2 regions of the Pseudoalteromonas sp. NCIMB 1079 genome follow, and region 1 is predicted to be linked to the other one. Evidence: predicted binding sites of a transcription regulator. Region 1 holds the regulator's gene; the other holds the start of a gene.

The links. Region 1 encodes FliA, which starts transcription of late flagellar genes. Its sites were predicted from a motif close to CTAAAGNTNNNNNNNNNNNNGCCGATA; they were not measured.
Region 2: ABX891_RS12215 (VC2046/SO_2500 family protein) is a predicted target of FliA. The motif match lies at 2,889-2,915, and genes of this name have one in related genera.

Annotation. Positions count from the first base shown of each region.
Region 1 is NZ_JBEWZA010000001.1:2,898,318-2,912,356, forward strand. Features, by position in the region: gene ABX891_RS13410 (chemotaxis protein CheW) at 1-366, opposite strand, end outside; gene ABX891_RS13415 (chemotaxis protein CheW) at 391-1,182, opposite strand; gene ABX891_RS13420 (ParA family protein) at 1,186-1,956, opposite strand; gene ABX891_RS13425 (flagellar motor protein MotB) at 1,969-2,928, opposite strand; gene ABX891_RS13430 (flagellar motor protein) at 2,930-3,694, opposite strand; gene ABX891_RS13435 (protein-glutamate methylesterase/protein-glutamine glutaminase) at 3,687-4,850, opposite strand; gene ABX891_RS13440 (chemotaxis protein CheW) at 4,909-7,128, opposite strand; gene ABX891_RS13445 (protein phosphatase CheZ) at 7,144-7,917, opposite strand; gene cheY (chemotaxis response regulator CheY) at 7,935-8,318, opposite strand; gene ABX891_RS13455 (RNA polymerase sigma factor FliA) at 8,359-9,069, opposite strand; gene ABX891_RS13460 (MinD/ParA family ATP-binding protein) at 9,096-9,956, opposite strand; gene flhF (flagellar biosynthesis GTPase FlhF) at 9,949-11,430, opposite strand; gene flhA (flagellar biosynthesis protein FlhA) at 11,452-13,563, opposite strand; gene flhB (flagellar biosynthesis protein FlhB) at 13,636-14,039, opposite strand, start outside.
Region 2 is NZ_JBEWZA010000001.1:2,642,613-2,658,900, forward strand. Features, by position in the region: gene ABX891_RS12195 (SulA-like leucine-rich domain-containing protein) at 1-141, shown strand, start outside; gene ABX891_RS12200 (YchJ family protein) at 180-659, shown strand; gene ABX891_RS12205 (GGDEF domain-containing response regulator) at 734-1,651, opposite strand; gene ABX891_RS12210 (DUF6172 family protein) at 1,845-2,147, opposite strand; gene ABX891_RS12215 (VC2046/SO_2500 family protein) at 2,327-2,854, opposite strand; tRNA gene ABX891_RS12220 (tRNA-Tyr) at 2,967-3,051, shown strand; tRNA gene ABX891_RS12225 (tRNA-Tyr) at 3,101-3,185, shown strand; gene ABX891_RS12230 (M48 family metallopeptidase) at 3,305-4,003, opposite strand; gene ABX891_RS12235 (MHYT domain-containing protein) at 4,320-7,646, shown strand; gene ABX891_RS12240 (response regulator) at 7,650-8,642, shown strand; gene ABX891_RS12245 (VOC family protein) at 8,639-9,079, opposite strand; gene ABX891_RS12250 (HD domain-containing protein) at 9,081-9,737, opposite strand; gene ABX891_RS12255 (class I SAM-dependent methyltransferase) at 9,878-11,068, shown strand; gene ABX891_RS12260 (PilZ domain-containing protein) at 11,119-11,415, opposite strand; gene ABX891_RS12265 (response regulator) at 11,425-11,805, opposite strand; gene hrpA (ATP-dependent RNA helicase HrpA) at 11,881-15,768, opposite strand; gene ABX891_RS12275 (isoaspartyl peptidase/L-asparaginase family protein) at 15,963-16,288, opposite strand, start outside.

The DNA.
Region 1 (14,039 bases):
CGCACTGTCGATTTCAGAGCTGCGCAAGTAAACTACTTCCGATACGCTGTCGGCTAAAATACCAATAACTTGCTCTTCTGCTTCAATAATTAAGATGCGAGAGTTGTCAGTTGCATCAGCAGCTAGCAAACCAAAACGTGCGCGAGTATCAATAACGGTAACAACGTTGCCGCGTAAGTTAATAATACCAATCACATATGAAGGCGCACCTGGTACAGGAGCTATCTCTGTATAACGAAGTATTTCTTGTACTTGCATTACATTTACGCCGTAGGTTTCTTCCTCTAGCTTAAACGTAACCCACTGTAAAATTTCATCGTTATTATCTGCGTTTTTATTTGCTGACAGTAATTTATCTTGATTCATGCTATTACCCCGTAATGGTCATTACTACTGACGGCTATCTAAGCCTTTCTCTAATAATATATTTAAATTATCTACGTCTATCAAAGCACACATTTTTTCTTTTATAACGCCAGCAAGCCATGGGCGCTTGCTTTTATTTGTACGCCATTTTACATCTTCTTTACTCAATGTAATGTTATTTATCAACTTCTCAGCTAATAAACCCCACTGGCTATCACCTAATGTAATCAGATATTGATAATCTAAAGATGCCTCTAATTTATCATCATATTTTTCTGGCATAACCCAACGCGCAGTATCAACAACATTAAGCTTTTCTTCTCTGTTGAGCATCACGCCTTTAAACCATTTCGGCTTACCAAACAAATGATTTACTTCACCTAATTGATGTATTCCACCAAGTGCTTTTAATGGCACAGCCAAGGTCAAGCCAGCAACTTCAAAAAACAATGCCTGAAATTCACCATCAAAATAGTCTGATTGGCTAGTAGTTACAATCTCCAGCTCTGGCTTTTCTATAGTAGTAATTGCAGGTGCTATTACTTCCTCGTCAACCACTTCATTAACTTTTTCAGTTTCAAACGCTGGCTCAGCTATTGGCTCAATTTCAACATTGAGCAAGTCATTATCAAATGTACTCTCTGCTGCTTTTAATTGTTCTTTAGGTTTTGAATGAATATGCTGTTGTGAATCATCTGGGATTTGCTCAAGTAATTTTGCAACTGGCTCAAGGTTATCTACAGGTTCATCTTCACATAACAAAGCCCCGAGGTATTGTTTCATTACTTTTTCATTAGCAAACAATTGCTTACTCATTCATTAACCTTGTTCAATTAAATATTCTAGCAGTGCTTTATATGCGTATACACCGCGCGAGCGAGGACAATACTCTACAGGTACTTTTTGTGCAAAGCTTGCATCTCTAAATTTGGTATCCACCGGTATCACACCTGGCCAAACTTTATCACCATATGTACTTTGCAATGTTTTGTATGCTTCTAACGATGCTTTGGTACGTTTGTCGTACATGGTAGGAATTATAGTATATTGATAATCTTTTGCTTGAGAGGATTGCATCAAATCCATAGTACGCATCATTCTATCAAGCCCTTTGAGTGCTAAAAACTCCGTTTGCACTGGCACTAAAATTCGCTCACTTGCTGCAAGCGCATTGACCATTAACACCCCTAAAACTGGAGGGCAATCTAAAATGGCATAATCGTAATGTTCGCTAATTTTTGCAAGCGCTTTTTTTAGTATTAACCCCATCCCTGTTTTATTACCCATACTTCGATCAAGTGTAGCTATTGCCATAGTCGCAGGTAAAATATCCAGGTTTTGAAGTGTTGATGGACACAAAGCTTGGAGTATCTCTTCACTTTGCATACTTGTACCACGGGCAAAAATATCGTACACACTGACTTCTAAATCCTCTGAGTCAATGCCAAAGTAATAAGTGAGTGACGCATGAGGGTCTGTATCTATAAGCAATACACGTTTACCTTGTAATGCCAAAATACCGGCAAGGCTCACTGCGGTTGTTGTTTTACCAACCCCTCCTTTTTGATTAGCGACAGTCCAAATCTTCACATTACATCCTAATTACTGTTCATTGCGCGTTGTTATGCGAATACCGCCATGAGGCAAACGAATTATTTTTATTGTATCGTCATCTGAAGGAAGTTCAATTTCAGGTTCAATCACTGCAGGCTCATCAGCTCGCCCGTCACTTTTAACCTCTTGTTTTGGTGGTAATCCATACTTAGAAAGTGCGATAACAACTTTACGATTTTCTGCGCGCCCTTGTTCTGTATCGTTACTTGCAAAAGGTGAATATTGGCCATAACCTTCTATCGCCATTCTAGCTGAATTAATGCCTAATGCTTCCAGCTCTACTAAAATTGACGTGGCTCTAGCTACCGACAGTTCCCAATTTGAGCGAAATATTTCATTGCGAATACTTTCATCATCAGTATAACCTCGTACTCTTACATAGTTATCTACTGGTGCAATAATATCTTTAACAATCTTGACGACCTGTTTTGCTCGAGAGTGTGCAACTGAACTACCACTTGAAAATAACATACCTGAGCTTAGCTCTATAATCAGCCAATCTTGGTTAAGCTCTAAACTGGCTTCTCCATCACGGATTTCATCAATAAGCGCTGACTGTAATTTAATTAATAAACTATCAAGAGGTTTGCCTAAATACTTTTGCTGGATGTTGCTTGTATCACTTTGGCCGTCGAGTAGCTCAGGACCTTGCTCTTCTTTTAATATACTTTCGCCATAAAGAACTTCTTGTTCAGGTGTCACTCTATCTGTCAATATTCCATTACCGTTGACACCTTCACCTTGCTGGGAGTGTTGGCGAGCTGACTTATCAAAAACCTGTTCAAGGGAATCTGACAATATTTGGAATTGTTCTTCTTTATTAATCGCTATCGCATACAGAACCACAAAAAAAGCAAACATAATAGTCATGTAATCGGCATACGATACAAGCCAACGTTCGGTATGTTGACTTTTAGCAGCAGAGTGACGAAGTCGTCGGCGTAACATGTTATTCGTCCACTAAATTAGGTCGCTCTACACGATAGGCTTCAAGCTTTAATTCTATATTTACTGGGCTTTCACCTATGCTTATTGCAATAACGCCTTCAGCAAGCATTTCATGGTAAAGCATTTTTTGCTCTACACGCTGTTTTAACTTATTTGCCATAGGTAAAAACAATAAATTAGCTAAACCAACACCATAAATGGTCGCAATAAATGCCGTTGCAACGCCGGCGCCAAGCATTTGTGGATCGGTAATAAACGACATTGCCTGTATTAAGCCAAGCACCGCACCTAAAATACCAATGGTAGGGCTGTAACCCCCCATTGCTTCATAAACACGCGCGGCTTCAAGCAAACGATCACGCTCTAGCAGTAAATCAATTTCAAGCGTGTCACGTAGTTTTTGCTCTGAGCAGCCATCGACAAGTAAGCTTAAACCTTTTGCTGCATACGCATCTGGGTGAGCTAAGGCTTCATTCTCAAGCGCTAAGTAACCTTCTTGACGTGCTTTATGAGACCATCGTTTAACTTGCTCTATTGCGTCTTCAATATCGTATTGTGGTGCAACAAAAACCCACGAGCTCATATTTAGCATCTTTTTGAATGTGCTAGCAGAGGTTTGCAACATAACAGCGCCAAGCGTGCCACCTAGTACAATAATAAGCGCAGGGCCATTAAATAAAGCTGAAACAACACCGCCTTCTAAAGAATAACCTAGACCTATTGCACTAAGTGCTACCAATAGTCCAAATATTGAGAGTTTATCCACAACCTACCTCTCTCATTATACGCGCTGCAACATCGCTCAATGCTAAGCTTTCACTTGAAAGCCCCGCATTAGCAATTGCTTGGGGCATTCCATAAACGACACAGCTTTTCTCATCCTGTGCCCAAATAGTTGCCCCCGTTTGTTTTAACATTCTTGCACCATCACGACCATCAGCGCCCATACCTGTTAAAACAATAGCAAGTACATCGCCTTGATACGTTTTAGCTGCACTAGCAAACGTTACATCTACGCTTGGTTTATAACTTATTCTCTCGCTATGATCTTCAAATACGCGCAGCGTTCTATTTGCTCCACGCCCCTCTACCATCATCTGCTGTCCGCCAGGCGCTAAATAAGCAGTTCCTGGTTGTAAACGATCGCCTTGTTGTGCTTCTTTCACTTTTATTTGGCACAAACCGTTTAAGCGCGCTGCAAACGCGGGTGTAAATGCAGCGGGCATGTGCTGAATAAGTAAAATAGGGTGAGGAAAATTAGCAGGCAATTGAGTCAATATAGTTTGCAGAGCAACAGGACCACCTGTAGAAGTACCAATAGCTAAAAGTTGATATTGTTTTCCACTTGCTCGCATTGAGGCAACATTTGAACTTGTCGATGCAACAGGCGCAGCTCTTTGAAAGCTTCTATCAGGCTGCTTGATTTGAGTTGTTGATGTGCTTGTTCTTTGCGAAAGTGAACTTGTTGGTTTCGTTGAAATGACTGGTTTAGCTGGTGTTGCCGCTCTAAATGTTCGCGGTAAACGTCTTCGCCCTATATCTTTTACTTTACTTTGCAAAAGCTTAATTGCATCTTCATTATTGCGCGCAATATCTTCAAATTTTTTCGGTAAAAAATCCATTGCGCCAGCATCTAACGCATCAAACGTTGCTGTTGCACCATCACGTGTAAGTGATGAAAACATTAAGATAGGAGTTGGGTTACTCGCCATTATCTCTTTAACTGCGCTAATACCATCAAGCACAGGCATTTCGACATCCATGGTGATCATGTCAGGACGCAATTGAGCAGCTTTCTCAACAGCCTCTCTGCCATTAACAGCAAAGCCTATAACTTGTATATCGCTATCTTGCTCAAGGATTTCGCTTACTCTACGGCGAAAAAAGCTTGAATCATCAACAACTAAAACTTTAACGGCCATTTAGCTCTCTTATTAAATTTATGCGTAGGTATATATTAAATATATACCTACTTTATTATTAGCCTGCGTAATGTTTTAACATGTTTGGAACGTCTAAAATCAGTGCAATGCCACCATCCGAAGTTATTGTAGCCCCTGCCATACCTGGCGTTCCTTGAAGTAACGCATCAAGCGGCTTAATCACTACTTCTTCTTGGCCAATTAATGAATCAACAACAAAACCAATTTGTTGCGTACCAATTTGTACAATAACGACGTGACCTTTAGATTTTCGCTGAGAACGATCTGAGCCTTTTACTAACCAATGCTCAAGGTAAAATAACGGTATCGCCTTTTTACGCACAATAATTGTTAATTGCCCATCAACTACATTCGTCTTCGTTAAATCTAAATTGAATATCTCACTAACACCAGCCAGTGGTAACGCAAATGTTTGTGCGCCAACAACGACCATTAATGTCGGTAATATAGCCAAGGTAAGTGGTACTTTTATTTCTAAAATAGTACCGACACCAAGTTCAGACTGAATGCTTACTGAGCCATTAAGTTGCGTGATCTTAGTTTTAACTACGTCCATCCCTACACCACGGCCTGAAATATCAGATATTTCTTCTTTTGTAGAAAAGCCAGGTGCAAAAATCAGGTTATATGCTTCGGTGTCAGAAAGTCGACTCGCCTGGTCATGATCGAGTACGCCTTTACTAATTGCAATTTTTTTCAGTTTTTCAGCATCCATACCTGCACCATCATCTTTGATGGTTAGCAAAATATGGTCGCCCTCTTGAGACGCTGATAAAGTAACATTACCTGTTCTAGACTTACCTGCAGCTTCACGGACAGCGGGCATTTCAATACCATGGTCAACTGAGTTTCTAACTAAATGCACAAGCGGATCGGCAAGTGCTTCAACTAAGTTTTTATCTAGATCGGTTTCTTCACCAATAAGCTTTAAATCAATATCTTTATTTAAGCTACGTGCTAAGTCGCGTACAACGCGAGGGAAGCGACCAAATACTTTCTTAATTGGTTGCATTCGCGTTTGCATAACCGCACCTTGAATATCCGCAGTCACTACATCTAAGTTAGAGATTGCTTTACCCATCGCTTCACTGTCTGAGTTAGTCGCTAAACTAACCAAACGATTTCGTACAAGAACTAACTCACCAACCATATTCATAATTTGATCGAGTCGTTTTGTATCTACGCGAACGGTGGTTTCTGCTGCTGGTGGCGCTGATTTTTTTGGAGCTGCTGCTGGTGGTACTTTAGCTACTGGCTTCTCTGGCGCTTTTTCAACTGGTTTTGGAGTAGGAGCTTTAGCTGGCTCAGCTTTTTTTACTGGTTCACTCATTTGTTTAGCTGGCGGTGAAACAGGTTCAGGTTGTTTTGCAGCTGGCGCACTTTCTATCGATTTAGGAGCAGTGCCTTTACCATGAAGTTCATCAAGAAGCGCTTCAAATTCGTCATCACTAATTTCATCATCTGATGAATTAACTGTATTTGCCGCTGGTGTAGCTGGTTCTACAGGTGTTTTATTGGCATCATTTTGTTCAGGTTTGATCGTAACTTCACCAAAACTGCCAACACCATGTAACTCGTCTAATAAGCTGTCAAATTCATCATCAGTAATATCACCACTAAAATCACTACTACTTGCTACTGGTTTTTCAACTGCAGGACCTTGTCCTTTACCGTGTAGCTCATCAAGTAAGCTTTCAAATTCGTCTTCAGTGATTTCATCTATTTCAGCATCGCTAACCGAAGGCGCTCCGCTAAATAGTTCATCAAATGCAAACGGATCTTCATCATCAGCTACCGGTGTATCCACCACTTCATTATGAGGTTGTTCAACCTCTGTTTGTGAAGAGGCTTCAGTGGCTTCGGCTTCTGTTGGAGGTAGACCTAAGATATGAAGAGTATGAAGTAATTCAGGATCTGCAGGTTCAGGCTTGTCTCTGTTTTGGATAGTCGCAAACATCTCATTAATGGTGTCTAGTGCTTGTAAAATAACATCCATTAACTCTGAGTTGACTGTTCGCACGCCTTGACGTAGTAAATCAAATACGTTTTCAGCACCGTGACAAGCATCAACAAGTTCTGTCATAGCTAAAAAGCCTGCACCACCTTTTACAGTGTGAAAACCTCTAAATATAGCGTTTAGTAACTCGGTATCTTCTGGATTATTTTCCAGCTCAACTAACTGTTCAGATAAAAGCTCTAGGATTTCTCCAGCCTCTACAAGAAAGTCTTGTAAAATATCTTCATCGACTTCAAACATGCAGTTACTCTCCTCTTAGAAGCCCAAACTTGATAAAAGATCATCAACTTCATCTTGATCAGATACAACATCATTACGCGATTCTTTATCAATAATAGGGCCTTCAGGACCTGCTAAAGTTTGTGTGGCAACTGGTTCTTTTATTTTTTGTTGTTCTACTTTATTCGCGGTGCTGTTAGTGTCGTCTTGTTCAGCAAACGCAGTTAAAAGATGCAGTAAACTTTCTTCTACTTCCCTAACAAGTTCAATAACACGGCGAATAACTTGACCTGTTAAGTCTTGATAGTCTTGAGCCATTAGTACATTTGTCATTAAGCTTTGAAGCTCATCAGTCTTATGATGAGAGTTGTTCATAAACTTATCGATGCTATGGCAAAGTTGCTTAAACTCACCAAGCTCAATCTCGCGGCTCATTAAACGATCCCATGTCGGTTTGATATGAGATATTTCGTCCGCTAACTGTTGGGCTATAGGAAGACTCGCTTCCACTGCATCCATTGTTTTATTAGCCGCATTTTCTGTCATTTCTATAACATAATTAAGCCGCTTTTTAGCATCTGGAATCGCATCTGTCGTTATATCAGTTAAGCGAGTATCAAGCTCAAAACTTTTAAGGGCTTCGTGCAGTTGACGAGTCAACTTTCCAACTTCAGCAAATAATTCAGATTGCTCTTTAGAAGCAGCCTCTAAAATCAACTGATTTGCTTTATCTTGCTCATCATTTTCTAAAAAAACAACGAGCTGACGAGCTTGTTCTAACGTTATTTGAGGCGCAGCTGGTGCTGGCATAAGCCTCTCCCCCATCATTAGCCTAAGCGTTCAAATACTTTTTCTAATTTAGTTTTTAATGTTCCAGCCGTAAATGGCTTAACAATATAACCATTCACGCCAGCTTGCGCCGCAGCTATTATTTGTTCTTTTTTAGCTTCTCCCGTTACCATTAATACAGGGATATGTTTTAACTTCTCGTCTGCACGTATTGCTCTTAAAAGATCAATACCCTGCATTCCAGGCATATTCCAATCCGTAACTACAAAATCAAACACTTGATTTTGCAACATAGGCAAAGCTGTAGACCCATCATCAGCTTCTTGAACGTTAGTGAAACCTAAGTCACGTAACAGGTTTTTTATAATGCGTCTCATCGTTGAAAAATCATCAACTACAAGAATTTTCATGTTTTTATCCAAAACATCCCCCAGTGAGGTATTAACCTTTGTTTACTTACTACTAATTTATCCAGTCATTGATTTTAGCTTTAAGCTTAATCATCGCCTGACCATGTATCTGACTTACACGCGATTCACTTACATCGAGTATATGTCCTATTTCTTTTAAATTCATTTCATCGTTGTAGTACAAAGAAAGCACCATTGCATCACGCTCTGGTAATGACTTAATTGCACTTAGCAAAGACTCATTAAACCTATCATTTTTAACATTATTAAAAGGTTTATCTTGTGCTAAATCTTGGCCTACAGGAGTAATAACATCCTCATCTACACCAAGGTCTTCAATACCTAATATTTTACTCGTATTCGCATCATTTAAAATATGATGGTACTCATTGAGCGAAATTTCAAGTTTTTCAGCAACTTCTATGTCCGTTGGTTCGCGGTTCAGACTACTTTCGAGCTCAGTAATTGCTTCTGCAACTTGCCTGTTTTTACGGTGAACTGAACGAGGAGCCCAATCACCACGGCGCATTTCATCAAGCATAGCACCGCGAATACGAATACCTGCAAAAGTTTCAAAGCTTGCGCCTTTTGTTGCATCAAAGTTTTTCGAAGCTTCTATTAAGCCTATCATTCCTGATTGAATTAAATCATCAAGTTGAACGCTAGGTGGTAATCGAGCAATTAGATGACATGCCACTTTTTTAACAAGTGATGCATGCTTCTCAACAATCACATTTAAATTTTGTGTTGATTGATATCCCATAGCTCTATTCACCAGTGTTGTCATAATTAACCGTTTACTAGTTTCTCAATGAAAAACTCTAAATGCCCAGATGGTTGGTTGGGTATTGGCCATTTAACTGCTTTTGTTGCCAGCGTTTTAAACGCAAGAGCGGCTGGCGAATTTGGAAAGAGCTCTACTATTACTTTTTGACGACGTGTTGCTTTGCGCATATTTTCATCATAAGGAACCGTTGCTACTAGCTCCATTGATACATCTAAAAAGCGGTCGGTAACTTTAGATAGCTTTGCAAACAATTCAGTGCCTTCACGCATACTGCGCACCATATTGGCAACAATTTTAAATTTATAAACGCCGTGCTCACGACTTAATACTTTAATAAGTGCGTAAGCGTCGGTGATTGATGTCGGCTCATCGCATACAACAACCATTACATCTTGCGCTGCACGCGAGAAGCTCAGTACCATGTCTGAAATACCAGCGGCCGTATCTACAATTAAAATATCAAATTCGGTATTCAATTCGCTAAACGCACGAATTAGCCCAGCATGCTCAGATGGTGATAATTCAACCATACTTTGCGAACCCGATGTAGCGGGTACAATTTTAATTCCTGCAGGGCCTTCAACTAAAATTTCATCAAGCTCACATTCACCAGACAAGACATGTGACAAGTTACGCTCTACACGTAAACCAAGCATCACATCACAATTTGCTAAACCTAAGTCAGCATCCAGTACTAGTACTCTATTACCTTGCTGCCCTAGTGCAATAGCGGTATTTAGAGAAACGTTTGTTTTCCCCACCCCACCTTTACCACCGGTTACAGCGATAACTTTAACGCCGTTGTTATTGTTTTGACTCATTTTGCGCAGGCCGCTTGCTTGATCTAATACTGTGTTAATCATACATCCCTACTGTACTTGACGCCACTGCTTGATGCCTTGAATGTTGTGCTTTTGTTCTTTTTAAATATAATTGCTCAGCCTTTTTTACTAGTTTTTCAGCATTTGCAACACGAATATCCTCTGGTACTCGTTGTCCGTTAGTAAGATACCCTATTGGAAGGCGATTTTGAATGGCAATACTAATAATCTCACCCAAACTTAATGATTCATCTAACTTGGTGAAAATACAACCACTTAAATGTACTTTTTTAAAGTGCCGTACAGTTTCTTGCAATACATTAATCTGTGCTGTCGCGCTGAGTACTAAGTAGCTGCGAATATCTACACGTTGGTTACGCATTAATGTGTTTAATTGCTCAGTTAAACGTAAATCTCGCTGGCTCATACCAGCTGTGTCAATTAATACAAGACGTTTATTTCGTAAATGATATAAAACTTCAGCTAATTCATTAGCATCTTTAACTTGCTTAACACCACAACCAATAATACGACCATACGTTGCAAGTTGTTCATAAGCACCAATTCTGTATGTATCAGTGGTTATTAACGCCACTTTATCGGCACCATATTTTTGTGCGCCTAGAGCTGCAAGCTTAGCAACTGTTGTGGTTTTGCCCACACCTGTTGGACCCACTAACGCATATACACCACCTTGGCGAAGTATTTCGTTATTGGTTGTTTGCATTTGATCCTCAACCATTGTTAGCAATGCTTTCCAACCTTGTTGACGAGATACATCGTCAGGTACAAAACATGCCATTTGCTGCGCGACTTCTTTATCAATACCCATGCCAACCAAACGGTCAACCATACAAGCACGAGTTGGGTCGCGACGTGCCATGTCTTGCTGCATTAAACCCGATACTTGATGTTCTAATAATTGACGAATTGCGTTCATTTCTTCACGCATTGTTGTCATTTCTTCGCTTTCATTATTTTTATTTTGTGGGCGAGTAGTTACCGGGCTATCTAAATCATCAAAGTCACGGTCTAAATCATCAAAACCTAAGCTATCCGCTTGAGTTTGTGGACGAACTGGCGCAGCAGCTTCAGGAGCAAACATATTTTTAGTACGCTGCCCCATATCAGGTTCTTGATAGTTATCAGTAGTATCAATACCCGATTGTGAAAACATTGATGCAAGCTCAGGAGAACGAGGACGCGGTGATTGACGCTCTAATAATGCTTGTAGGCTGTCAGCAACTTTTGCTTGAGGCTCAGGCTTGGCACGCTGTGGCTCTGGTTTTACAAAATTATGCATGCTTTGTTGTGGCGCCTGAGTACGCGGCTCTGCAGGGCGTTGCGGTTGCGCTGCTACTTTAGGGGCTGCTTTGTCATAATCAACTGCCGCTACAATTTCTACACCGTTAGCCAGTTTTTTATTTGACATAATAACCGCATCAACACCTAACTCATCTTTAACTTCTTTAAGTGCTGTGCGCATATCTTTAGCAAAAAAACGTTTAATTTTCATGATTCAACCCCTGTTAAAATCTTATTGTTGGCCTACCGAGCTTACAATTTTGATCTGTCTTTCGTCTGGTACCTCTTGATAAGACATCACTCTCAATCCTGGAATGGTGTACTTAACAAAACGAGATAACACAGTGCGTAACATTCCTGACGTTAGCAATATAGAAGGTTCGCCGGCCATTTCTTGATTTTGATGCGCTTGTGTCAATGACACTTGAAGTCGCTCTGCAAGTCCTGGCTCAATACCGGCACCTTCATCGCCTGCATTTTGTAATGACTGATGCAACATCTGTTCCAACTCAGGCGCCAAGGTTATGACAGGGATTTCTGATGACATTCCCACCGCATCTTGAACAATTAATCTACGCAGTGAAATACGCACTGCAGCCGTTAATACATCAGGGTCTTGACTACGTGGGCCATACTCAACAAGGGTTTGAACAATTGAGCGCATATCGCGAATAGCCACGCCTTCATTTAATAAATTTTGTAGTACTTTTACAATAACAGTTAATGGCAATACATCAGGTACTAGTCCTTCCACTAAGCGAGGATGGCTTTTAGCAAGCATATCAAGTAGGTTTTGAACTTCTTCATGCCCTAGTAATAACGCTGCACTGTTAGTTAATAACTGGCTAATATGAGTGGCAACTACCGTGGCTGAATCTACAACGGTATAACCTAGTGATTGTGCTTCATCTTTTTGATCTGGCTTGATCCATACTGCATCAAGGCCAAACGCAGGATCTTTTGTTTCAACCCCTTTAATTGGACCAAATACTTGTCCTGGGTTAATTGCTAGCTCGTCGCCATGCTTAAGCTCGCTTTCACCGGTTGAAACCCCCATTAGTGTTATTCTGTAAGCGTTAGGGTCAAGCTCTAAGTTGTCGCGAATATGCACTGGCGGTACTAAAAAACCAAGCTCTTGAGAAAGCTTTTTACGTACACCCTTAATACGATTAAGTAGCTCACCACCTTGAGATTGATCTACCAATGGAATTAATCTATAACCGACTTCTAAGCCAATTACATCAACTTGTTGAACGTCATCCCAGCCAAGTTCTTTTTGCTCTTGTTTATTAGCAACACCCGTAGCTGCACTTCCACCATTAGCGGCCTCTTCAGCCTCTGCGGCAGCAGCTTTTAATTTACTTTGCTGTGTGTAGTAAGCTAAGTAGCCCAGTAACGCACCTAAACTTAAAAAAGCAATATACGGCATACCAGGCACTAAGCCCATGATGATCAAAATACCTGAAGCAATAAATAATGACTTTTCGTTGCCAAGTTGTTTCTTAAATTGGTCCCCCATATTGAGCGACTCATTTTGACGTGTTACAACAATCGCGGTACCAATTGAAAGCAGTAAAGAAGGAAGCTGAGCAACTAGGCCATCGCCAATGGTAAGTAATGTGTATACTTCCATGGCATCGCCAAAGCCCATATTGTGCTGAATCATACCGACAAATAAACCACCAACTATATTGATGATTAATATAACAATACCTGCAATAGCATCGCCTTTAACAAATTTACTCGCACCATCCATTGAGCCGTAAAAATCAGCTTCGCGAGTTACTTCCTCACGGCGGTCACGCGCTTGCTCTGCACTTATAAAACCAGCGTTTAAATCGGCGTCAATGGCCATTTGTTTACCCGGCATTGCATCAAGGGTGAAACGCGCAGATACCTCAGAAATACGACCAGCACCTTTAGTAATTACTACAAAGTTAATAATGATCAGGATTAAAAACACAACCAAACCAACAGCGTAGTTACCACCAATAACCACGGAGCCAAACGCTTCAATTACCTTACCAGCAGCATCACCACCATTATGGCCTTCAAGTAATACAACACGAGTACTGGCCACGTTAAGCGCTAAGCGCATAATGGTAGCGATTAATATTACAGAGGGGAATATACCAAACTCAACCGGCTTCATCGTGTAAACAGTTACAAGTAAAACCACTAATGCGAGAGCAATATTAAACGAGAAAAGGATATCGAGTAAAAATGGCGGTAGTGGTAAAATCACCATCCCCAAGGCAGCAAGCACAAGCAAAGGTGTACCTACCCCTTTGCCATATTCTTTTTTTTCTCTGTTAAGTTTTTGTAATACTGCTTTAAAATTCATAATTCTACAATTTCAAAAAATTGACACTACATAGAATTAGCAATAACTATTCCAAGTTACTCAGTTAACGGTTTAATACTTGTAGGCATCGGGGATTGGCAGCTTTTTATTGAGCTTAGTTGGACGTTTTCCGCGCCCTTTATTAAAGCGCTTAAGCTGAAATACATACGCTAAAACTTGCGCCACAGCGGTAAATAACTGATCCGGTATTTGCTCTCCTACTTCAGCCGTATGATAAAGCGCTCGGGTCAACATGGGAGATTCTAATATAGGTACTTCATTCCCTATTGCTACTTTACGAATTTGCATCGCCATTTCATCAATACCTTTAGCAAGCACTATAGGCGCACCTGCGCGCTCTGTATCGTATTTTAATGCTACGGAGTAATGAGTTGGGTTGGTAACAATAACATCAGCGTCAGGAACATCTTGCATCATGCGTCTTTGTGACATTTGCCTTTGTGTTTGTCTAATAC
Region 2 (16,288 bases), 250 kb from region 1:
TTTGCAGCGGTAATCACCTGGACCGATATAGTTAATAACCAACTACTTACAAATCTATCGTTCGATTTAAGTAAAACGAATACAAAACTATACTGTTTTACTAAAAACGCACAAACAACAGAGATACCACTCGCTCAATAAGCTTGTTAAACTAATGTTTTAGACTTTGTACTATTATTATGACTTCACTCAATACCACTTTATGTTTTTGCAGCAGTGGGCACAATTATGCCGATTGCTGCGAGCCGCTTCACTTATCTGTTATGCAAACTGACACTCCTGAACAACTTATGCGCTCACGATTCAGCGCTTATGTTATTAAAAATGCAAAATATGTTTATCAAACCTACGCAAAAGAAAAACAAGCTGAGAATCCGGTTAAAGAAATCAATGATTTTGCTAACAGCTGTCGATTTATAAATCTTGATTTAATTGACTCAAGCCATGATGGCGATACTGGAACTGTAGAATTTAAAGCCCAATATTTTTATCAAAACTTATTTTGTGAGCTTCACGAAAAATCGCAGTTTATTAAAGAAAACACTCAATGGCGTTATTTAGATGGCACTATATATCCTGTTGAAGATATTAAAGTAGGCAGAAATGATGACTGCCCATGCGGTAGTAATAAAAAGTACAAAAAATGTCATAGCATGTAATAAATAATCTTATTTAGTATTTATCACCTAAAAGGTGTTTTTAAGCGGCAGAGCAATTTATTAGCTAACTAAACTTAAAAACACACTTTGTTACGCCCTTGCATTTTAGACTCATACATTTTTTCATCTGCGATCTGCAACGTGTTTTTGTTATTTACGTATGGTTGTAGGGTTGCACCGCCAATACTAATAGTCACAAAGTTATATTCTGAATATTTGTGTAATATTCCTAAATCGACCACATTTTGTTTAATTTTACCAGCAACACAAATTGCACCTTCGGTGCTTGTATGCGGTAAAACAACTACAAACTCTTCGCCGCCATAACGCGCAACAAAATCGGTTGGCCTTTGCAAACTATTAGTAATAGTTTGTGCTACTAGGTTTAACACCGTATCCCCCTGCACATGACCATAGATATCATTGTATTGCTTAAAGTAATCTATATCGATGAGTAATAGTGCATAGTCAACTTTTTCTCGTAAGGCGCTTCGTTCCATTTTAGAAAAATGTGCATCAAAATAACGGCGATTGAATACTTTAGTTAAATCATCTAAAAATACTTTTTGATTGAGTAAGTCGTGTTGTAATTTTAACGTTATATGGGCACGAACCCTTCTAAATAGTGTTTCTTTTATAATCGGCTTTTTAATAAAATCAACAGCTCCGGCTTCCCAACACTCTTCTTCTTCGTTTTCAAAGGATGTAACAAAAATAACGGGTATATCCTGTGTTTTAGTATTATTTTTTAATTTTAAACATGTATCAATACCACTCATTCCACCCATATTAATATCGAGTAGGACTATATCAGGTACATTTACATTACAAATTTCAATTGCTTCTTCACCACTTCCAGCTGTTGTCACATTAAAATGCTCAGATAATATTTTTTTTAATACGATTAAGCTTAATAACTGATCGTCAACTATAAGTACTTTAGAATTCTTTAAACTTAGTTTTAATTGATGGCCAGAGTAATTTATTGGCATAGTAAAAATGTTTTGTTTTTTTAATTAAAAACAGCCTATAGCATCACATTTTGTTATGCAAATGTTAATTAAGAGGGGTTCTACTTATTGGTTACTAATAAAAATACTTTTTAGTAAATCTTTACTGCATAAAAACAAAAAATGAGCCACTTGGACTCATTTTATAACTTTGAATACTTAATTTAGTTAAGTATTATTCGTCATCATCTAAATCTAATTGCTGACGTTGAGCAGGTCGAGCTAAAATCTCTACGTAGAAAGAGGTCAAACCTTGCTTTTCAATTTCGCCAATTTGGTTACTTAATTCAGCAACGTGCACAACTTGCGCATCTTCAGCTGTGTTACCAAACTTACAGTCAAATGCCCAATAGTCAGCATCTTCAGGTAGCGTTTTATTACGCTCTCTTTTCAAATATTTTTTCACTTCGTGCTTTGCAGCATCAACCATACGAGGGTATTTGATTTTCTCGTGATTTAGCGTGAATGTTTTCTTCATTACGTTCCTAATTACCTTGGTTTAATGATAATGGCATTTCATGTCATACCATTTGACGCCATTATAGCAATTGCATTTAATTTTTGGATGCTTTTTTTTCATTAAATCAATTATTAGCAAATATATAAAGCAGACCCGTTATAAAGCATATATTAACTGATGATTATTACAATCATATATCACACCGCAATAAGCTGAAGTGGTTGATGTATTGCATCATTATTAAGGCTGTCGTAAAAAGCAGCTGCATCTATAGGAGGATTAGCAAGTTGTGTTTGTTCGCTTTTAATTCTTCTTCTGACAGCAAGCTCACAGTTATCTATTATATTAAGTGGAATATGCTTATCATCATTTCTAATCGCAAGTGGTTCAGGCTTTAAGCACTGTCTTAGCTTAATACTTGTCATACCGCAGCGCTCCCCTTCTTGAGATATTAATGATGCATTAAACTGTCCAACCAACATATTGTATTCATCAGGGGCTAAAAGTTGCTTTGGACCTGCGCCAAATTGCTTTCTTAATGCCTCTTCTTCTATAACTAAATTATCTATTTCAGTTTTTGGTAAATGAAATTGGCTAAAGTCGAGTGCGTCATGTGACAGCATCGCTAATAATAGAGAAAATTCGCCACGACGATTTTCATGCACACTATTATTGAGCCTACTGTTTAACTGACTCTCTGTGATTAACAAATCATCTATTTGCATAGTCTTTAGTCGATTGTGGTAACTGATAGATATTTATCGGCTTTATTTCAATTTTCTTTAGCTTTTTTCTTTACTTAAATACGCAATTTGCTATTATCAGCGCCGTTGCATTGGAGGGGTTCCCGAGCGGCCAAAGGGATCAGACTGTAAATCTGACGGCTCAGCCTTCGCTGGTTCGAATCCAGCTCCCTCCACCACTTTTCTTACCGCTAAGTTAAGTGGGGCCAAATGCAATAAAATTAGTGTGGAGGGGTTCCCGAGCGGCCAAAGGGATCAGACTGTAAATCTGACGGCTCAGCCTTCGCTGGTTCGAATCCAGCTCCCTCCACCACTTCTCTACTATTCCTATATTCCTATATTCCTATATTCCTATATTCCTATATTCCTATATTCCTATATTCCTATATTCCTATATTCCTATATTCCTATATTCCTATATTCAGGTTAACTTCAAAATACCCATTGTAAACTCATACTGTTTTTCTTTAGCCATGTTGATGACGCTTTATAATTAGGAAAAAAACACTCAACGTGTTGCCAAAAAGCTTTACTGTGGTTTAAGTGACGTAAATGCGCTAACTCGTGGACAATCACATAATCAATAGCATGATAAGGCGCTCCGATTAAATGCAAATTAAATGTTAGCTCTCGCTTACTATTACAACTTCCCCACTTTCGCTTATAAATAGCTACTTTTAGACTCGTAGGTAATTCTTCACCCATTTGTGCGCAGAAGTACGCTAAACGCATTTCTATATATGCAGTTAGTTGCTCTTTTAAATATTCTTCAAGAAGTTGCTGATATTTTTGCGAAGTATTTTTAACGCGCGAAGAGTGCGTAATAAGCAAGCTGTCGTTACTGTTTATTACTTCGGACTTAGTACCTTGCTTAAACTCTATGTTTTCAATACTATCAAAGATTAAAATTTGTTTGTCTTTGAGCGGGTTCTGTCTGCTATCAGCAATATTGTGCTGTTTAGTTAATTGAGCATTTACCCACACCTGCTTATCAAAAAGCCATTCTTGGATGTGTTTATTACTAACAAACTGAGGGGCATATACAGTCACCTTTTTGTTATGTACTTTAATGGCAACCGTTTTACGTTTTATACTTTTCTTTAACTGATATTCAAACACTTTCATACTCATTAATGATATTGCTACGAGAAAATTCACCAGCAACTAATAAAACCAAATAAAGTGTAATTTTCGCTTAGTTAAGCCAATTCATTAGCTTTCTTAATGTTGCTCGATAGAAACTTAAATATGATCATATAAATCTAACTTAGCCCCGTTAAAGGCAATACATTAGAATAAAAAACACCAACTAAAAAACTAATCCCTGATAAATAAAAGAAAACGAAAAGTAATAAATTCGTTACTTTATTCACTTCATTGAATTAACGGTTTATTTATTAATTAATTAGATTAAACTTGATAAATAAAGATTATATTTTGAGCCGTTATGTTATCAGCTTTTTTTATCACAGACCAAGATCCTAGCTTAATCATTAATGGCGTTTTCGATCCTCTATTAGTTACAATGTCATTGCTAATTGCTATTTTTGCAGCCTTTTTCACCATTCGACTTATAGATCTCGCAAAAGAAACTCAATTTCCTAGCTACCAACGTTTAGCAAATGTGACCGCTGCTACTGTTTTTTCGGCTGGTATTTGGAGTATGCACTTTATTGGTATGCTTGCCTTTTCACTGTGTACTAATATTGATTATGATCCAACAATCACTCTCCTTTCTTTTATACCAGCATTTATAGCATGTCAGTACGCTGTATCAATGCTAGTAAATAGTAAAGGGAATCTAAAAGTATTGTCGATTTGCTCCGTGTTACTAGGAGCCGGCATTGGCACTATGCATTATAGCGGCATGGCTGCAATGGATCTTGCTCCTTTACTTAGATATGATCCATTGATATTTGCGTTATCAATCATTGTTGCTGTAGCCCTGTCCTTTATAGCCCTTTACAGTCGCTTTAATCTTGAGCGTTTTTTACCCTCTTTATCACCTCTTCAAAATAACTCAATTAGCGCTGTTATTTTAGGGTGTGCTGTTGCTGGTATGCACTATATGGGTATGGCCGCTACACGTTTTGTAGCTACATCGCCACTAATCTATGATGATGCTAACGCAACCGCAGGACTAACTTTTATCGCCATTGCAGTCGCCACAGCAACTATCGCGATTACAAGTGTGGTTGGTGTAATAAATGGTATGGTTCGCTATCGCATGCTACTTGAGGATAAGTCGGCAAAAGAATCCCGTCTAAATGCTATTTTAGGCACCGCTATAGATGGCATTGTTACCATTGACCATACTGGTATTATTTTAAGTTTTAATGAAGCCGCAAGTAAAATTTTTGGCTGGCAAGAAAACCAAGTTCAAGGCAAAAACGTAAAAATGCTAATGGACGATAACATTGCCAAGCACCACGACGAATACCTCTTAAATGCTCACAATGTTGATCTAGGTAAAATAATAGGCATAAACCGTGATGTATATGCAAAACACATGAACGGACATGTTTTTCCTATTCGCTTAGGTATAGGCGAAGTAAATCAGCCGGGCCATAACCCTTTATATGTTGGCTTTATCACCGACTTGACCGAACAACGCGCTTTGCAGCAAAGTTTAGAAGAGAAAGAACAAAAATACCGCTCTCTTATCGATAACATGCCCGGAGTAGCGTTTAGATGCAAGTTTGATGACAACTGGACTATGTTATTTATTAGTCCAAATATAATTGAGCTTACAGGGTATAACCCAAATGAGTTTACAGAGCATTGTATCGAGTTTAATGACTTGGTCTTGAAATCAGAACAAAAACAAATAGTTGATGAAGTCACTAAAGCTGTTGATGCAAAATCTCAATATTCTATTGAATACCGAATTAGACATAGAAATGGTAAAATTTTGTGGTTGTTAGATAAAGGGAGTATCAACTTTGATGCTCAAGGCAACCCAAAGTGGATTGATGGTGTTTTAGTCGATATTACTGAACGCAAAGAATATGAAGAAAAACTAGAGCAAGCTAAATTTAAAGCTGAAGAAGCTGCTCATGCAAAGCAATCTTTTATGGCTAATATGAGCCATGAAATACGCACCCCAATGAATTCTATAATAGGTTTTAGCGATCTATTAATGGATACCCCACTTGATCAAGAACAACAAAAGCACTTGGTTACCGTAAATAATGCAGCGCGTTCATTGCTAAGATTGTTAAATGAAATTCTTGACTCTGCAAAACTAGAACGCGGTAAACTCACCATTGAGCCAGTCCACTTTAGCTTAAAACCAGTGATAGACAGTATTATTTCTACTTTTTGGTTAGAGGCTAAAAAGAAAGATTTAGAACTTAAACTCCATATTAAAGAATCAGTAAGTTCTACGTACTACGGCGACCCAGATCGACTCAGACAAGTACTCACTAATCTAATTGGTAACGCGATTAAGTTCACCGAAGAAGGCTCTGTTACGGTCACCGTTGGCATGACACAAAATCAGCATCTGTTTTTTGAAGTGCAAGATACCGGAATTGGTATTGCAAAAGATCGTATTCAAGCTGTATTTCAACCTTTTGAACAAGCCGATGGCACTACTACTCGCCGCTTTGGTGGTACAGGCCTTGGTACAACCATAAGTAAACAACTTGTAGAGCTTATGGGCGGAACAATAAACTTAGTAAGTGAGCTAGGTAAAGGCACCTGTTTTTACTTTTCATTGCCGCTTACTTTAGGTGACGAATCTAAAATAGATTATTTTGATGGTCTACACACCCAACTGCCTGCACTTAGAGTGCTAGTAGTTGATGATATAGAGCAAAATACAGAACTACTGTCTTTGCTTCTGTCACGCGATCAGCATTCAGTTACCAAAGCGTCAAACGGACTTGAAGCGATTAAAGTATTTGAAGAGCAAGACTTTGATGTCATATTAATGGATATACATATGCCCTTGTGTGATGGCATACAAGCAGCACAAAAAATAAGAGCAATAGAAAACCAAAGGCAGCTTAAGTACACGCCAATTATCGCGCTCACAGCAAGCGTATTACAGCAAGATAAGCTTACGGCTAAAAAAGCAGGCATGAATGGCTTTGCAAACAAACCCGTCGATATAAATCAGCTTAACCAAGAAATAGCGCAAGTGCTGGGGCTTGGTATTGCCAAAGAAATGGTTATATCGCAAAGCGATCCTAAAGCGCAGCATATAGATTTTGAAAAAGGATTAGCACTTTGGGGTTCTAAGTGTAAGCAACTTACAGAGATTACTAAGTTTGTTAGTGATAAGCGGTTTGAGAGATTATTTAATGATAAATTATCAAACATAAAAGATGTCGATAGCCTCATTCACACACTCAAAGGTGTTGCTGGTAACTTAGGGCTAACAACGTTAATGAAGTTATTAACCGATTTAGAGCACAAGCAAAGTGATGCTAAAGTTATTAGTCTTTTAGACGATATCAAAAGCGAACTACTTATTATAACGCAACTGCTGTCATCAAATACTTGCGATGAGCCAAATAGCAAGCCTGAAGATAATAGCTCAGACACTCTATCAATAGATGAGATTAAGCAATTGTGTGAAACACTTCATCAAGATGCGCAAAACGCAGAATTAAATGATGAACTACTCGCAAAGTTGCAACGCGGCGCACCTTCTACCTTTCAAAATGAAGTTGATGATATAGCCGAAGCCTTTGATGAATTTGATTTTGATAAAGCACACGTAATACTTGAAACCTTACTTGAAAAACTAACAAACGATGAGTATTAATTAATGGATTTTACGACAGATAGGCCACGGGTATTAATTGTTGACGATGAGCCTGCAAATCTAAAAGTAATGCGCGAAGTGTTAGGTAATCAATATCGTATGTCGTTTGCTAAATCGGGTGATGCCGCACTAGCACTACTTGAAAAAGAACTACCAAAGCTAATTTTGCTCGACATAATGATGCCAGATATGAATGGCTTTGAAGTGTGCCAAATAGTTAAGAGAAATCCTAAAACATCACACATCCCAATTATTTTTGTAACTACGCTTAGCGATGAAAGCGATGAATACAAAGGTTTTGAGTTAGGCGCAGTAGATTATATTACTAAACCAATAAGCCCTGCCATTGTAAGAGCAAGGGTTAATACTCACTTGTCGCTAGTACAAGCAGAGCAATTAAAGCAAGCTCATGTAGATTTAGTAGAACGTCTAGGCCGTGCAGCGGAATATAAAGACACCGACACGGGTGAACACATAGTGCGCATGAGCCAATACAGTAAAGTATTAGCGTTAGCGCTAGGTATGGATGAACAACGTGCAGAACTTCTACGTCAAGCCGCCCCAATGCACGATGTAGGAAAAATAGGTATTCCTGACGCTATCCTACTCAAACCTGGAAAGTTAACCTCTGAAGAGTTTGATCATATGAAAGAACACGCCACCATTGGCGCGCAAATTTTAGCAAACTCATCATCTCCTTTACTACAACTTGCACATACACTTGCAATTGAACACCACGAAAAATGGGATGGCTCAGGCTATCCTAACGGGATCAAAGGCGAGGAAATATCAGTTGAAGGTAGAATTGTTGCTATAGCTGACGTATTTGATGCACTTACCTCAAAACGCCCTTACAAAGAGGCTTGGAGCGTAGAGAAAACAGTTTTGCATATGCAAGAGCAAGCAGGAACTCATTTCGATCCCGCTCTAATCGAGCTATTAGTAAAAAACTTATACGATATTATTGCTATAAAAAATGCAAATCAAGAAAGCTAATTCTTTTTAGCACTGTGAGAGCCAAGCTCAACATTTGGGTAACAAGATTTTATATAACGATAGTCATGTGACGTAATTTCATGGCTATTGCCACTTTCGTCTTTAAAGTACATAGAAAACGTTACACCATGATCTGCTAAAACTACTTTTATATTTAAACTCTCAAGATGAATACGCCATTGAATAAATTGATCCCCTGAGGCCAAAAATGCAATCCCTTTACTGCGCCCCTCTCCTTCAAACAATGCTAAACGAGTGGTTGAACAAGCATCTTCAAGCGTTAAAGGGCCTAGCCCATGCTCATTCCAAAAGGTAAGCTCTGGCACTACGCTAAAACCTAAAACCTGTTCATACCAATTAACGGCACTCAATAAGTTATCAACATTTAAATGGCAATGATCAATGCCTGATAATTTCGGTATGCTTGTATTATTCACGTTACTCACCAATTTCTGACTTTAATTGCTCTAAAAACTCATGCATATACCTTGTTCGTCTATTCGCCTCTGCTTTAGCTGATGGGGTATTCATACTATCGGCAACATGTAATAACTTTATGAAAAAGTGATCAAGCGTGTATGTTTTATCATCAGCCACGCGTTCAACACAAAAAGGGTCATTTGGGTTATATAATAACCGAGAAATTGAGCCACCAACCTTCATGCACCGGCTAACGCCAATAGCGCCCAATGCATCCATTCTGTCGGCATCTTGTACTATTTGCGCTTCAACTGTTTTAATTTTTATATTTGCGCTGAAGCTATGTGCTGCAATTGCATGATGAATCTCATCAAAAAGTGACTCGTCATAATTAATCGATTTTAAAAATTCCAATGCCTTATCAGCTGCCATAGTAGAGGCTTTTGTACGATCAGGGTGGTTTTTAGCCACCGCCACACAGTCGTGCATCCACGCTGCAGGTAATACTACTGACATGTTTGCCTGCTCCGCATTACATAACTGTATTGCAACGCGCACCACTCGCTCTATATGAGTAATGTCATGAGCAACATCGGCATGCACTAAAGAGGCGATAAACCCTCTACATTGTGAGTTAAGTATTTCTAAATCAGGGCTTAAAGCGACGTCAGGCAAAGTTAGGTTCCAAAAAGCTAATTAATCAATGAATTATCCGTACTTTACCGTGCTTTATGCCCCCCTTGCAAAACATTCATTGTATGTTGCTCCTTGCTTGACTAAAATACAGCGCTTATTTATTACTACTGAGAAGCCTTATGTCATCTGCCGTTTACCTACAAGCTGGTCGCGATAAATCATTAAAAAGAAAACACCCTTGGTTATTTTCAAAAGCCATCAAAAAAATTAAAGGTAAACCTGGATTAGGCGACACAGTAACGATTCACGACAGCGAAGGTAAGTTTTTAGCAACTGCTGCATATAGCCCTCACTCACAAATTCGTGCACGTGTTTGGAGCTTTGACGAAAAAGAAGTCATCGATCAACACTTTTTTGAACGCCGTTTACGTCGCTCATTAGAAGCCCGTAGTCAAGTTATTGAAGAAGGCGGATTAACGGGGTTCCGCTTATGTGCTGCTGAGTCTGATTACTTACCAGGCGTTACAATAGATAAATTTGACAACGTATTAGTGTGCCAGCTATTAAGCGCCGGTGCCGAGCGCCATAAAGGCGAGATTGTAGGCGCATTGATGTCTATTTTCCCCGGCTCTAGCATATATGAGCGTTCTGACGTAGATGTACGTACTAAAGAAGGCTTAGAACCAATTAAAGGCGCACTTTGGGGGAATGAACCAAAAGAGCCTGTGCTTATTGAAGAAAACGGCTTAAAAATCGAAGTTGATATAATTGAAGGTCACAAAACAGGATTTTACTTAGATCAGCGTGACAGCCGTGCTGCACTTGAGCGCTTCTCAAAAGGTAAAACGGTCCTTAACTGCTTTAGTTACACAGGTACATTCTCGTTGTATGCCCTGCGTGGTGGATGTGAGCATGTAACTAACGTAGATGTATCGCAACCCGCTTTAGATACAGCAAAACGTAATGTTGAGCATAATAACTTAGATTTAAACAAAGTGAGCTTTGTTAAGCAGGATGTATTTAAATTATTACGCCAATACCGCGACGAAGGTAGACAGTTTGATACCATCGTAATGGACCCACCAAAATTTGCTGATAATAAAGCGCAGCTAACGGGCGCGTGTCGTGGCTATAAAGATATCAACATGATTGCCATGCAAATACTAAAACCAGGCGGAACACTATTAACATTCTCATGCTCTGGTTTAATGGAACAAAACCTGTTTCAAAAAGTAGTAGCCGATGCAGCACTTGATGCAGGTAAAGACCTACTGATAATGGAGCGATTAAACCAGGCAGCCGATCACCCAATTGCTGGCAGCTACCCTGAAGGCTTTTACTTAAAAGGCTTAATCTGTAAGGTTTTTTAATATCTACTATTGAGTTTAACTGAATTCGATTTAGTTTAACTGAATTCGATTTAGTTAAACTGAATGATTTCAAGACCTGCTGTTACCGTGCCATCATCTTCTTTGCTGGCACGTATTACTTTTGCTGTTGCATTTAAAGGCGCAATACTTGGATGAGTCGAATCAATGTTCACCGTCAGTAAGGTATTAGGTTCAAGCAATTCATCTAAATGAATTGATAAACCTGTTGCACTTAAATCCACGCACTCTGCGGCAAAACTTAAACCCGCTATTGGTTCTATCGTTGTTAAATTTGCAGGAGTGTTAATCTGCATGCGTCTAAAATTTCGCTTATCATCAGTAAACATATGTTACCTCTAAACAACCGTGTTAATTTCTTCCAACAAAGCACCCACTGAAAATGGCTTTACAACATACGCGTTACAACCAGCATCAAACCCTGCTTGTTTTTCAGATGGGGACTCTAGGCCCGATACCATAACAACAGGAATATTTTTTGTTTCAGGTGTGTGCTTTAGCATTCGGCATGTATCATAACCATCAAGACCAGGCATACAAACATCAAGCAAAATTATATCTGGCGGACTCGCAATTGCTGACGCAAGGCAGCTTTGCCCTGAATCTGCGTAACTAACATCAAATTTCGACGCTAGTGCGGCTTTGAGCATTTCAAAATTAAAATACTCGTCATCTACCACTAAAAGTCGCTTTGTTTTATGTTCAATCGATGAGGACATAACTATGTCGCTTCCTTTTCAAAACAAAAATAAATCCTTCTATTAAGGTACTAAGCTTAATAGAAAATGCAAGTTTTATTCTATCTCTTTTATCGCATTAAGTACCCGCTTGGCTGAAATTGGGTAAGGCGTTCCTAGTGTTTGAGCAAATAACGACACTCTAAGCTCCTGTTGCATCCAAAAAATAGCGGTTACCTCTTGTGGTATAGGCAACCCTTTAGGCGTTTTATTAACTACTTTTTTATACTCTTGCGCAACTTTATCTAGCTCTAGTACGCATAACCTATCACGATTTGGATCCACAGGCAGCTTTTCTAAACGTTTTTGAATCGCTTTTAAATAACGAATTAAATCCGCTATTTTATCTGCGCCATGCGCGCTCACAAAACCTTTAAATATAAGTGACTCAAGCTGTGACTTAATATCGCCGTGCGCGGTTATCATGGTTAAATCAACGCGCCCTTTCATTTTTTTATGCAGCGCATGAGCAATACTTAATACTTGCTCAACTTGCGTTGCAATCAATACAACGGCATCGCCCAGCTCACCACGTATTTGCTCTTTTACTGTTTCAAATGCTTTTTCGTCGCGTATATCACCGTGTTTTACTAATAAGCTATCAACACCTGCGGCAATACAGTCATCAATTAAATCAGCTATTTTACCAAATGGGTTAAAGTACAAACCTAGCTTTGCCTTATTCGGTAAGTTTTGTTGTAAGTACTTAATTGGCGATGGCACATTTAATAGTACTAAACGGCGCAAACCTTGTTGATGTGCTTGCTGCGCTTTTGCTTCGCTATCAAAAAGCTCCACTGCAGCGGCTGATTTTTTATCCACCAGCGCAGGGTATGCTTTTATCTCATATTGACCTTGCTTTTTAACGTATGAAGCGGGTAACTCACCAAAATCCCATTGTGTTAGGTCTGATTTTTCAATGCCTTTATCGGCTACTTTAGACAGTGTTTCGGTTACTTCACCTTGCAGCTCTGCTTTGAGCTTGGCTAAATCAAGTCCTCGTGCAAGTAACTTATCGCTCTCATCACGTACTTCAAACTGTAATCGTAAATGCGGTGCAAGCGCGGTTAAATCCCACGCCTCAGGATCAACTCTCACACCTGTCATTCTTAATAAACGCGTGGCTAAAGCATCTATTAAGCTACCTTGCATTGGCTCAATAGCTGCCAGCACTGCATCAGCATAATTTGGTGCTGGCACAAAATTACGACGAAGCGATTTAGGCAATGACTTTATAAGCCCACTTATTAGCTCATGCCTAAATGCAGGTATGTGCCAGTCAAAACCACTTTCTTGTACTTGATTTAAAAGCGCTACTGGTATTTGTACCGCAACGCCATCAACTGCTTGGCCTGGGTCGAAATGATAAGCAAGCGGCAATATAATATTGTCTTGCTGCCATGTGTCAGGGTAGTCAAACTCAGTGATATTACTTGCACCATGCTGCATTAGCTCTTCACGAGTCATGTGTAGGTAATGCTTATTTTGTTGTTTTTGTGTTTTATACCATTTTAAAAATGCAGCGCGGTTGTTAATTTCTTTGGGTATTTTTTTATCGTAAAACTCAAATAACGTTTGCTCATTAACTAAAATATCACGACGACGTGACTTATTTTCCAGAACTTGAATATCTTCTATTAGCTCACGGTTAAACGCTAAAAAGCCCTCGTTTAAGCCCAGTTCTTGCTCAACTAATGCAGTGCGCACAAAAAGCTCTCGACTCACTTTAGGGTCTATGTTGCTATAAACACAGCGGCGTTTATTTACAACAAGTAAGCCGTATAAAGTTTGCTGTTCAAACGCGATTACCGCACCAGGCTTTTTCTCCCAATGAGGTTCTGTGTAACTGCGTTTAACTAAGTGCTGTGCTAATGGTTCTACCCAGTTAATGTCTATTTTTGCATTTGTGCGGGCATATAACTTACTGGTCTCTACCAACTCCGCTGACATGATCCATTTAGGGCTCTTTTTAAATAAACCTGAACCCGGAAAAATATGAAACTGACTATTACGTGCGCCTTTGTATATTTGTTTTTCATCTTTAAAGCCAATATGGCTTAGCATCCCGCTTAACAACGCTTTGTGAACAAGTTCGCCATCAGCCGCTTGGCTGGTTGCTTTCATGCCCATTTCGTTACACACAGTACTTATTTGATAAACAATATCTTGCCATTCACGCAGGCGCATATAGGCTAAGAAGTCTTTTTGACACAACTTTCTAAATTGGCTATTAGTCAGCTCGCTTTGCTGCTCTTCTAGGTAATTCCATAAGTTTAAAAAAGCGATAAAATCAGAATCTGGATCATCAAAACGACCGTGTTTTTCATTGGCAGCAGCACGTTTTTCCTGTGGGCGTTCACGTGGGTCTTGAATAGACAACGCCGCCACAATAATAATCACTTCACGCAATGCGCCAAGTTTATGGGCTGTTAGCACCATTTTTGCTAAACGTGGATCAACGGGTAATCGACTAAGCTCTCTGCCCGATTGCGTTAGGCTGGTTTTACTATCGCGTTTAGCTGGTTTGACCGCTTGTAGCTCTTCAAGCAATGTTAGGCCATCATTAATATTGCGGCTATCTGGTGCTTGTACAAACGGAAATTGCGCCATATCACCAAGCCCTAGCGCCAACATTTGTAAAATAACAGACGCAAGGTTAGTACGCAGTATTTCAGGGTCGGTAAACTCTGGGCGCGATAAAAAATCATCCTCAGAGTACAACCTAATACAAATACCCGCTTCAACACGTCCACAACGACCCATACGCTGATTAGCGCTTGCTTGCGATATAGGCTCTATTGGTAGGCGCTGTACTTTTGTACGATAGCTGTAGCGACTTATACGCGCAGTACCTGGGTCTATTACATAACGAATACCCGGCACGGTGAGTGACGTTTCGGCTACGTTAGTCGATAAAATAATATGACGACGAGAATGCGGCGCAAATATACGGTTTTGCTCTGCGTTAGATAAACGCGAGTAAAGTGGCAATACATCGGTGTGTTTTAAATTACGCTTGCTAAGTGCATCTGCGGTATCGCGTATTTCACGCTCACCATTTAAAAATATGAGAATATCGCCAGGGCCTTCAGCGCACAGCTCATCAACGGCATCAAAAATACCTTGTAGCTGATCGCCCTCCGCTTCCATATCATCTTTATTAATATCAGTAATAGGGTTGTAGCGCACATCAACAGGGAAAGTACGACCCGATACTTCTATAATGGGCGCATCATCAAAGTGCTTTGAAAAACGCTCAGGATCGATAGTCGCTGAGGTAATTATTATTTTTAAATCAGGGCGTTTTGGAAGCAGGTTTTTTAAGTAACCTAAAATAAAATCAATATTTAAACTACGCTCATGCGCTTCATCAATAATAATCGTGTCGTATTGATTTAAAAAACGGTCTTGCTGAATTTCAGCCAGCAAAATACCGTCGGTCATTAATTTAATATACGTATTATTAGATACCTGATCGCTAAAACGAATTTTAAAGCCAACTTGCTGACCAAGTTCACACTTCATTTCTTCAGCAATACGATTAGCCACAGTACGCGCTGCTAATCGACGTGGTTGCGTATGACCAATTAAACCATCAACACCGCGACCAAGCTCTAAACACATTTTAGGTATTTGCGTTGTTTTACCTGAGCCCGTCTCACCGGCAATAATAACCACTTGGTTATTTGCAATGGCGTCTTTAATTAATTCCTTTTTTTGACTTACCGGCAATTGCTCAGGGTAAGTCACTTTAGGGAGGCCAGCTAAGCGTTTATCGCGTAATTCTTGGCTACGGGTTATATCAGCCGCTATTTTTTCAAGCGCGTTGGCATGCTTGTTTTCATCCGTTATTTTTTTTACGCCATGTAAGCGTTTCTTGAAAATGAATTGATCTTTTTTTAAGCACGTTTTTAGCTCGCCAAACAACTGACCTAGGTTTACCACCCGCATACCTTATAAAATTAGTTAAAGAGCCGTAATTGTATCAAATTAAACGGCTGGGGTTAATCCTACAAAATGCATAACGCGGGGTTGTTTGTTATATAAACGCTGCTATTGAACTAAACTGTAAATAATAAATTTATTTTAAACAATTATTTTCAGGGCTAACTACATTGAATAAATTAAATGACGTTGGCTTATTCGTCACTAAAAATGCCTACGTAGGTCGCTTGAGTATTCGATTTACTTGCCCGATACATGCCAGAGGTATTAAACGGTAAGCTAATATTACCTTTTGTATCAATAATAATTACGCCGCCTGTGCCACCAATAGGCTTAAGCACACCGTTTATAACTTCATCCCCTGCCTCAGCAATGGTTTTACCTTGGTACTTAACTCGCGCACATATATCGCTTGCTACGTTATAGCGAATAAAGTATTCACCATGCCCTGTTGCCGATACCGCGCACGATTCATTTTCAGCAAATGTTCCGGCCCCAATTACCGGTGCATCCCCCACAC